Regions from separate parts of the Cupriavidus sp. 94F1 genome, predicted to be linked through region 1. Evidence: predicted binding sites of a transcription regulator. Region 1 holds the regulator's gene; each other region holds the start of a gene.

What was found. The regulator FNR, encoded in region 1, switches genes on or off when oxygen is low (the NO sensors DNR and NnrR bind a similar motif). The targets are predictions, from matches to a motif close to TTGATNNNNATCAA.
Region 2: the regulator FNR is predicted to act here: its motif matches at 1,238-1,251, upstream of AC3FJ6_RS25255 (DUF3079 domain-containing protein).
Region 3: the regulator FNR is predicted to act here: its motif matches at 1,043-1,056, upstream of AC3FJ6_RS06640 (fatty acid desaturase).
Region 4: the regulator FNR is predicted to act here: its motif matches at 1,073-1,086, upstream of AC3FJ6_RS24610 (OmpW/AlkL family protein).

What each region holds. Positions count from the first base shown of each region.
Region 1 covers NZ_JBYOJT010000001.1:106,375-108,572, reverse strand. Annotated here, with positions in the region: gene ccoG (cytochrome c oxidase accessory protein CcoG) at 1-441, shown strand, start outside; gene AC3FJ6_RS00490 (hypothetical protein) at 489-698, shown strand; gene AC3FJ6_RS00485 (hypothetical protein) at 695-940, shown strand; gene fnr (fumarate/nitrate reduction transcriptional regulator Fnr) at 1,024-1,749, opposite strand; gene AC3FJ6_RS00475 (sulfite exporter TauE/SafE family protein) at 1,835-2,198, shown strand, end outside.
Region 2 covers NZ_JBYOJT010000015.1:80,555-82,752, forward strand. Annotated here, with positions in the region: gene AC3FJ6_RS25245 (metal-dependent hydrolase) at 1-127, opposite strand, end outside; gene AC3FJ6_RS25250 (mechanosensitive ion channel protein MscS) at 464-814, shown strand; gene AC3FJ6_RS25255 (DUF3079 domain-containing protein) at 916-1,143, opposite strand; gene AC3FJ6_RS25260 (hypothetical protein) at 1,511-1,750, shown strand; gene AC3FJ6_RS25265 (DMT family transporter) at 1,849-2,198, opposite strand, start outside.
Region 3 covers NZ_JBYOJT010000002.1:553,564-555,761, reverse strand. Annotated here, with positions in the region: gene guaD (guanine deaminase) at 1-970, shown strand, start outside; gene AC3FJ6_RS06640 (fatty acid desaturase) at 1,145-2,198, shown strand, end outside.
Region 4 covers NZ_JBYOJT010000014.1:71,392-73,589, reverse strand. Annotated here, with positions in the region: gene AC3FJ6_RS24615 (AMP nucleosidase) at 1-181, shown strand, start outside; gene AC3FJ6_RS24610 (OmpW/AlkL family protein) at 353-1,009, opposite strand; gene leuA (2-isopropylmalate synthase) at 1,364-2,198, opposite strand, start outside.

The sequences.
Region 1 (2,198 bases):
CGGCTGATGCGTCCGCGCACGATTGTCTACACGGCGATCTGGCTCGCCTTGACGGCAGGCTTCGTCACATCGCTGGCCATGCGCGCGCCGCTCAAGGTCGACATCATTCGCGATCGTGGCGCGCTCGGGCGCGAAGTGGAAGGGCGCTGGATCGAAAACGTGTACCGGCTGCAACTGATCAACGCCACCGAGGCGCCGATGAAGTTTCACGTGCAGGCGCAGAGCGACGCGTTGCAGGGCATGGTCGTGGAGTACGACCATGGCGCGGAATCGCTGTCGCCCACGTCGAACCGGCTGCTGCCGATCCGGATTCGTGTGCCGATCGACGATGCGAAGCAGGGTACGCACAAGATCGAGGTGACGGTCACCGCCGAGACCGAAACCGATCGGAAAGTGGATATCCGGCAAAGCACGAGTTTCATCGTGCCTCGCGATCTGTGATGCTGTCACGGATGGTGAGCCGGGACGAATGCCAATAGGAGAGCGCAATGACCCAACACCCCGCAAAGCCCTGGTACAGGGAGCCATGGCCCTGGATTTTGATGAGTGGTCCGCTGCTGGCGATGGTCGCTTGCGGTATCACGATCTGGCTGGCAAACACCCATGCCGATGTGCCGGTGAACGATGCCACGCGCCACGGACTAGTGGTCGAGAAGGCCGGTGCCGATCGCGCTGAACCCGCTGCGAGGCGCCCATGAGACTGCGCTGGCTGATGTGGGTGCTATGGCCGGCGTTTCTGATGGGCGGTGCGGCCACGGCGGTGGTGTTCTCGGTGGTGGATCCCGGAGACCTCAGCTTCTTCGGACAACCGGTAGAAGCTTCCCGGCAGGCGATCTACACCGTTGGCTTCCTGGTCGCGTGGTTGTTCTGCGCGTTGTCCAGCGGGCTCACGCTGTACACGATGCCGGTGAAGCTCAGCGACACCGATGAACTCGAATAGCAATGCAGAACAGGCGCTGCAAACAGAAAGGACGCGCTGGATGGCTCCGGCGCGGCCTTTGTCGTGATGCGTGGCCCTGGCTTTCAGCAGGACCGGCTGTACACCTGCTTGATGCCTGCCATATCGACGAGCTTCACATGTCGCTGACGAATCTGGATCAGGCCTGCTTCGGCAAAGCGCGAGAACAGGCGGCTGACGGTCTCGAGTTTCAGGCCCAGGTAGCTGCCGATTTCCTCGCGGCTCATGCGCAGCACGAACTCGGTGGACGAATAACCGCGCGCCGACAGACGCTCGGACATGTTGACGAGAAACGCAGCCAAACGTTCTTCGGCGCGCATCGATCCGAGCGTGATCAGCATGACCTGGTCCTGCGAGATTTCCTTGCTCATCAGGCGCAGGAACTGGCCTTGCAGCGAGGGAAGGATGCTCGACAGCGATTGCAGGTCGTCGTAGCGTACGACGCAGACTTCGGCGTCTTCCAGCGCGGTGGCGTCGGAGGCGTGCTGCATCTCGCTGAGGCCATCGAGGCCGATGACTTCACCGGGCAGATGGAAGCCCGTGATCTGTGTGCGCCCGTCTTCCATCGTGACGTGCGTCTTCAGTGTGCCAAAGCGAATGGCGTAGACCGCATTGAGCGGTTCGCCCATGCGGTAAAGCGTTTCGCCCTTGTGAACACGCACGCGTTCCTGCACGAGCGTGTCCATCTTCGCCAGGTCTTGTTGCGACATGCCCACGGGCAGGCAAAGCTGGCCCATGGCACACGTTGAGCAACGGGGCGACATCTCGGTGACGGGAATGGAAGTCAACAATTGAAGTGCTCGTTATGAATGCGCTTGCAGCGAGGGCGCGATGCAGGCATTTTACAGCGTCATGTGACGCAGAAGCGAGGAACAGTTGCCTTTTGGTGTGCTTTTAAGCGTTTTTCTGATGGCATTGCTCGGTGGCATGCATTGCGCGGCCATGTGTGGAGGAATTGCTATTGCCGCGGAGCAGAAACAGCACCGCGATGTGGCAATTGTCATACACCGTACCGCTCGTCAGTGGTGGACTGCGCTGTGCATCATGCATGCAGGCCGCATCACGACATACATGCTGCTGGGTGCGGTGATGGGTGCTGTCGGTGCGACGGCGTGGCGGCAGGAGTATCTGCCATTGCAGCGATGGCTTTATGCCGGGGGCAGCATGATGCTGGTACTCACCGGTGTGTGGCTGTTGCGTGGACGCGTGATGCGTTCCGACTGGATCGAGCGGCTCGCCT
Region 2 (2,198 bases), on a different contig from region 1:
GTGCCGGCACGGGTGGAGGCGAAACACTGGTGGCGCAGGCGCCGAGCAGCCCGATGGCGCCAGCCAGCAGCAGGCGTGGCGCACAGGATGGCAGGCGCGAAAGCCCCGGAAGGCGGCGTGTGATCATGGTCGTCCCTGGTTGAATTTGTCTCGACATTGCCAAAACCGCACCGCTTCAGGGGGGGATTCGCGCAGGCACTGAGGCGTTGCGAGGTGGAGTATTTGCATGCGCCGATGCGCTGTCAACCGGCGTTTCCCAGCAGGGCCGGGCCGGACGCCGCAGGAAGTTGTAACGCCAAATTCAAGAAACGGCGATCCGTGCGCGCGGGCAGGCCGTCCGGCGGGCAGCGATGTCTCCCTGCGCTTACATCTGCTCACGACGGCGTAACCCACTGTAATCATCGGGCGTCCATCATGCATTCCGTAGAGAGGGCCAAGGTTGGCCCGACTGAAGGAGTGAAAGATGCGCAAGTCGATTCGTTACACCGGTATCGCTGTCCTGAGTGCCGCCATGCTGGTCGCCGGGACCGCCTCGGCCCACGACCGCTATCACCGTGGCGGTGGCGGATCTTCGGCAGGTGCCGCCATTGCGGTGGCGGCCGTGGCAGGCCTGGCGCTGGGCGCGCTGGTGGCCAGCAGCCAGCCGGTCTACGCCGCGCCGGCGCCGGTCTACGCGCCGCCGCAGCCGGTGGCCTATGCCGCGCCGGCCGTGCCGCCGGGCTACTGCTATAGCAACTACCAGGGTGGCTACGTGCCGTGCGGCCGTCCGGCGCCGGTGCAGTACGCCCCGCCGCAGCAGTACTACGGCTATTGAGGCAGGCAGTACAGGCAAAACCGTCGCCGTGGGCCGGATCGACGCCGGCCCTCGTCGGCCGGCGCTGCCCGAGGGGTATCTGAAGCGGCAGGACTGCGGCCTCAGGTCGAACCTTTGGCGGGGGCAGGGGCAGCCGATGGCGCGGGCGCATGCTCGACGTCGATGCCCCAGTCGCCGTGTTCGTACCAGTCGGCGCCCAGCAGTTCCATCGGATGCTGCGTCCGGCTCGACCCGTTGCCGCAGCCCATGGCATCGACCGCGCAGTACTTGTCGCAGCCCCAGCAGATGCGCTCGGGATGTTTCGGATGAATCGGAAATTTCTTGGCCATGGCGAATAGGCGGACGTGCGGGGTAATGGCGCACGCCGACGCCATCCGATCGTAGTCCGTTCATCACGAGAATTTGGCGATATGGCTATTCGCTTTGCGCTGCATCAAACGCAGATCCACGACGTGGAATCAGCCCACGGCCGCCTCTCTGAAGTAAGCAGCCCATGCACAGCCGCCGTCCCGGGCAATGCTTACAACCGTGAGTAGCCGCTGCCATCCGGCGGTGCCTTGCCTGACTGCAGGATGACGAAATGTCTGTCGTCGTGCGCACCCGGACACTGGAACGGCGTTTGCGTGACAGGCGGGGGAGTCCCCTTGTGCTTCCGCCCGGGCTGGGGGGGTGACTAACGGTTCGATGGAGGAAACCATGCGGAAGACGACAACGACGGCAGCAGCACTGGCCCTGGTGATGATGATGCTCGGCGGCTGTACGGCAGCTGGCAGTGGTACGGGCTCCGGCTCGGTGGCAGGCTCCGGCGCCGTGACCCCGACCGATTCGGGCTCGCGCAGCGGCCATTACGGCGGCGGCTATGGCTCGGCCCCCAGCGGCAGCTCGAGCGGCAGCACCAGCGGCAGCGGCGCCACTTCGGGCAGCTCTTCGCGCTGAGCCCGAACCGGTTGGCGCACAGGCAGTAAAGGGCGGGCCCGCGTGGCCCGCTTTTGCATGGCTTCCGCCCTGGGCCGCCGCCCTGGGCCGCGAGATCTCTAGCGCCGGCGCATTACAAGATATAGCCCCGCCGCCGCGATGGCCATGCCGGGCCAGGCCATCGGCGCCAGCGATTCGCCAAGCAGGACGAACGCGATGACCGCCGTGGCCGGGGGCACCAGGAAGAACAGCGCCGACACGCGCGACGCCTCGCCATGCCGGATCATCGCCAGCAGCAGCGAGATCGCCACCAGCGAGTTGCCGACGACCAGGTACGCCAGCGACCCGAACAGGCCTGGCGTCCATTGCACGTGCATCGGTTCCAGCCACCAGGCCAGCGGGGCGGTGACCAGCAACGCCACGGTGTACTGCACGGTGTTGGCCAGTACCGGATGCACAGGCGCGCCGA
Region 3 (2,198 bases), on a different contig from region 1:
CGTGGCCGACTTCTTCACCGACGAACTGCTGCGCAACGGCACCACCACGGCCATGGTCTGGAGCACCGTGCACGCCGCCTCGGCCGACGGCCTGTTCGCGGCCAGCCAGGCGCGCAACATGCGCATGATCACGGGCAAGGTGCTGATGGATCGCAACTGCCCCGACTTCCTGCGCGACACCGCCGAGTCCGGCGCGCGCGAATCGGCCGACCTGATCTCGAAGTGGCACGGCAAGGACCGCCTGGCCTATGCCATCACGCCGCGCTTTGCGCCGACATCGACCGAAGCGCAACTGGCCGCCTGCGGCGAACTGGCCCGCGCCCACGACGACGTGTTTATCCAGACGCACGTGGCCGAGAACCGCGACGAGGTGAAATGGGTGGGCGAGCTGTTTCCCGACGCCCGCAGCTACCTGGACGTCTACGACCGCTACAACCTGCTGCGTCCGGGTGCGTTCTACGGCCACGCAATCTACCTGGACCCCGAGGACCGCCGCCGGCTGGCCGACAGCGGCGCGGCCGTGGCGCACTGCCCCACGTCGAACCTGTTCCTGGGCAGCGGGTTCTATGACTTCCACCAGTCCGACGCCAACCGCCTGAACGTGACGCTGGCCACCGACGTGGGCGGCGGCACGTCGTTCTCGATGTTCCGCACGATGAACGCGGCCCACAAGGTGGCCCGCATGGGCGGCTATCACCTGACCGCGCTGCGCATGTTCTACCTGGCCACGCGCGCCGCCGCCGAGGCGCTGGGCTGGCAGGACCGTATCGGCAGCTTCGAGCCGGGCTGCGAGGCGGACTTCGTGGTGCTGGACCCCGAGGCCACGCCGCTGATCGCGCGCCGCAGCCATCGCTCTGCATCGCTGGAGGAGCAACTGTTCGCGTTTGCGATGCTGGGCGACGACCGCGTGATCGACAGCGTCTACATCATGGGCGAGCAGGCTACGGCCGATGCGCCACTGGCAGCCTGACGACGGCTCGCCACTTCGACAAGGGGCTTTTCGGTCGCATGCGAACGAAAAGCCCCTTTTAGAGGTCTTGTATTGACTGGAATCAACACAACCGTCATCAAACCCTTCTAGCCTGTCGCATCCGTGCGCCCTCGAAGACTGGGCGCCACCGCATTCCGACTCGCTGGACCATCGATGACTGCCCGATCCGACACCATTTCCCCTGCCGATGCCCAAGACATCGGCACGGCGGCCGCACCCGGCCCCTCCCGACAGACCCGCCCTTCCGGCGACGTTCCCCTGCCGGAACCGATCGCCTTCGAGGCACCATTTCCCAATCGCAAGACCATCCGCGGCTGGCTGATCCCGCTGGGCCGGCGCAGCACGTCGCGCGCGCTGTGCCTGTTCGCGTTCGACTACGCGCTGTTCGCGGCCGTGCTGGCCGGCGTGGTGCTGCTGTCGGCATGGTGGGCCAAGGTGGGCCTGGGCGTGCTGGCCGGCCTGATCATCGCGCGGCTGTTCATCATCGGCCACGATGCCTGCCACCAGAGCCTGACGGACCATCGCGGCCTGAACAAATGGCTGGGCCGGCTGACCTTCCTGCCGTCGCTGACGCCATACAGCCTGTGGGAAGTGGGCCATAACGTCGTGCATCACGGCTACACGAACCTGAAGGGCTTCGACTTCGTCTGGGCGCCCTACTCGCTCGAGGAATTCCGCGCGCTGCCGCGCCGTCGCCGCGTGATGGAACGCATCTACCGCAACGGCTTCGGCGCCGGGCTGTACTACCTGATCGAAATCTGGTGGTTCAAGCTGTTCTTCCCGAGCAAGCGCCAGATGGCCACGCGCCGGGCGGTCTTCATGTGGGACTGCGCGCTCGTCGCGGCCTTCGGCGCGCTGTGGATCGGCGCGCTGGCGTGGCTGGCCATTGCCACGGACCAGTCCGTGCTGCTGATGATCGGCACCGGCTTCGTGCTGCCCTTCCTGGTCTGGAACACCACGGTCGGCTTCGTGCTCTATGTCCACCACACGCATACGAGCGTGGCTTGGTACGACACCAAGCCGATGTGGGCCAAGGCCCAGCCGTTCGTGTCGACCACCGTGCATCTGCGCTTCGGCATGGGGATTGGCGCGGCACTGCATCACATCATGGAGCACACGGCACACCACGTGGACATGAGCGTGCCGCTGTACCAGCTCAAGCGCGCCCAGGCGCTGCTGGAGCACGCGCTGCCGGGACGCATCATCA
Region 4 (2,198 bases), on a different contig from region 1:
ATCCGACAAGCCACTGCATGGCGAGTTGAAACTGCGCGGCATGGCCAACGCGTTCTACCGCCAGCGCGTCAGCCAGCACATGACGATCGGCCTGGAAGCCATCCGCATCCTGCGCGAGAACGGCGTCGAGGAACTGCACTCGCGCAAGTTGCGCAGCTTCGACGAACCGGCGTTCCGCTAACGCCGGGGGCCCGGAGACCATGGCCGGCCTCACGCCCTTCGACGGGAAACAGAAATAAAAAAGCGCGCGGCGTTGCCGCGCGCAGTGAGGCGGGAAGGACGTCGGTTAGGCGGCCTTCCCTCGAGGAGACAAAGTGGAAAGTCTCGGAAAAACCTTAATTTCGTAGACCCCTCAGAAGCGATAGCCCACGCCGGCGCTGAACAGCCACGGGTCGAGGCTGACCGTCGACACCTTGACACCATTGGCGTAGACGTTGCTGGAAATCCAGACCTTCTTGGCGTCCACGTTCAGGAACCAGTTCTTGGTGAGCTTGTAGTCCATGCCGATCTGCAGGGCCGGACCCACGCTCCACTTGTCCAGACCCAGCGTGCCACCGGCCAGATCGGCGCCATAGATGCGCGTCGCGTTCACGCCGGCCCCGACGTACGGGCGGAACGTGCCGTTCGGCAGGAAGTGGTACTGCAGCAGGAGGCTCGGCGGCAGGTGCTTGAACGTGCCGATCTTCGTGCCGTCAAGGCTTACGTCCTGCTTCTGCGGAATGGTCAGCACCAGTTCGGCCGCGATATGCGGGACGATGAAGTAGGTGATATCGACTTCCGGGATCCACTTGTTGTTGACGTGGATGCGATCCGATGCACCCACCCCACCCACGGGATCCGACTTGTTGGCCATGTCCAGATAGGTGCCGCGCAGGCGGACCATCCAGTTGCCCTGCGCTTCGTCAGCGGCAATGGCGGGCGCGGAAATGCTGCCGAAGGTGGCGGCGGCGAGCGCCATGCAGATCGAGGAAACGAGGGTCTTGCGGCGGGGAGAAGTTGCAGTGGTCATGTTGGTCAGGCACAAAACATCGAAAAAGTGCGACCAGTGTGTCTTGAGCGAGGCCCCCAAACCTTGATGCAGGACAAGTGAAGTGCAGCCCACGCAAATTGGATGGAACTGCGTCGTCAATGCGCGACACCGGCGGTGGCGCAGCCCGGCAGGGGCTTGCGACACGCGGTGAATGCTTCTATGGACATGCGGATTTATTCGTGGCGCCCGCGCGTTGCGGCCCGTACGCTGTGGGCTCGTGGTTGTGCACCGCGCATGTCGTGGGCGTCCGCCAGGACGTCTTTTCAGGTGTGCCCTGTGGGGGCAGGGCACACCGTTTTTCCGCCAGATCGGACGATCAGCGCAAGCCGCGGATCAAGCCGCCTCGGCCTGGTCCTGATCCTGCGCCTGCAGATGCCGGTTGACACCCGACACCATGGCCTTCAGCGATGCCGTGACGATGCTGGCGTCCACGCCGGCGCCAAAGCCCGTCGGCGAATCGCCAACACGAACTTCCACATAGCAGGCCGCATTGGCATCGGCGCCAGTGGTCATGGCGTGCTCGTGATAGTCCATCACCCGCACGGCAATGCCCAGGCCGCGTGAGAACGCATCGACGGTGGCGTCGATGGGCCCGTTGCCCGCACCGCGCACCCGCACGGGCTGCCCGTCGCGTGTCACTTCCATCTCGATTTCCACGGCGTTGTCGCGGGTCGACACCATGCGGTGCGACACATAGCGCAGCGGCGCCTCTACGTCGAGGTATTCGCGGCGGAACAGCGCGTAGAGGTCCTCTGCACTGGCTTCGAGCCCGGTCTGGTCGGTCATCACCTGCACCGCGCGGCTGAATTCGATCTGCAGGCGGCGCGGCATGAAGATGCCATGGGCCTGCTCCAGCAGATACGCCATGCCGCCCTTGCCCGACTGGCTGTTCACGCGGATGACCGCGTCGTAGCTGCGGCCCAGGTCGGCGGGGTCGATCGGCAGGTAGGGCACTTCCCAGATGGCGTCAGGCTTCTGCTGCGCAAAGCCCTTGCGGATGGCGTCCTGGTGAGAGCCGGAAAAGGCCGTGAAGACCAGGTCGCCCACGTACGGATGGCGCGGGTGCACGGGCAGCTGGTTGCAGTGTTCCACGCACTGGCGCACTTCGTCGATATCGGAAAAATCGAGTTCGGGGTCTACGCCCTGGGTGTAAAGATTCAGCGCCAGC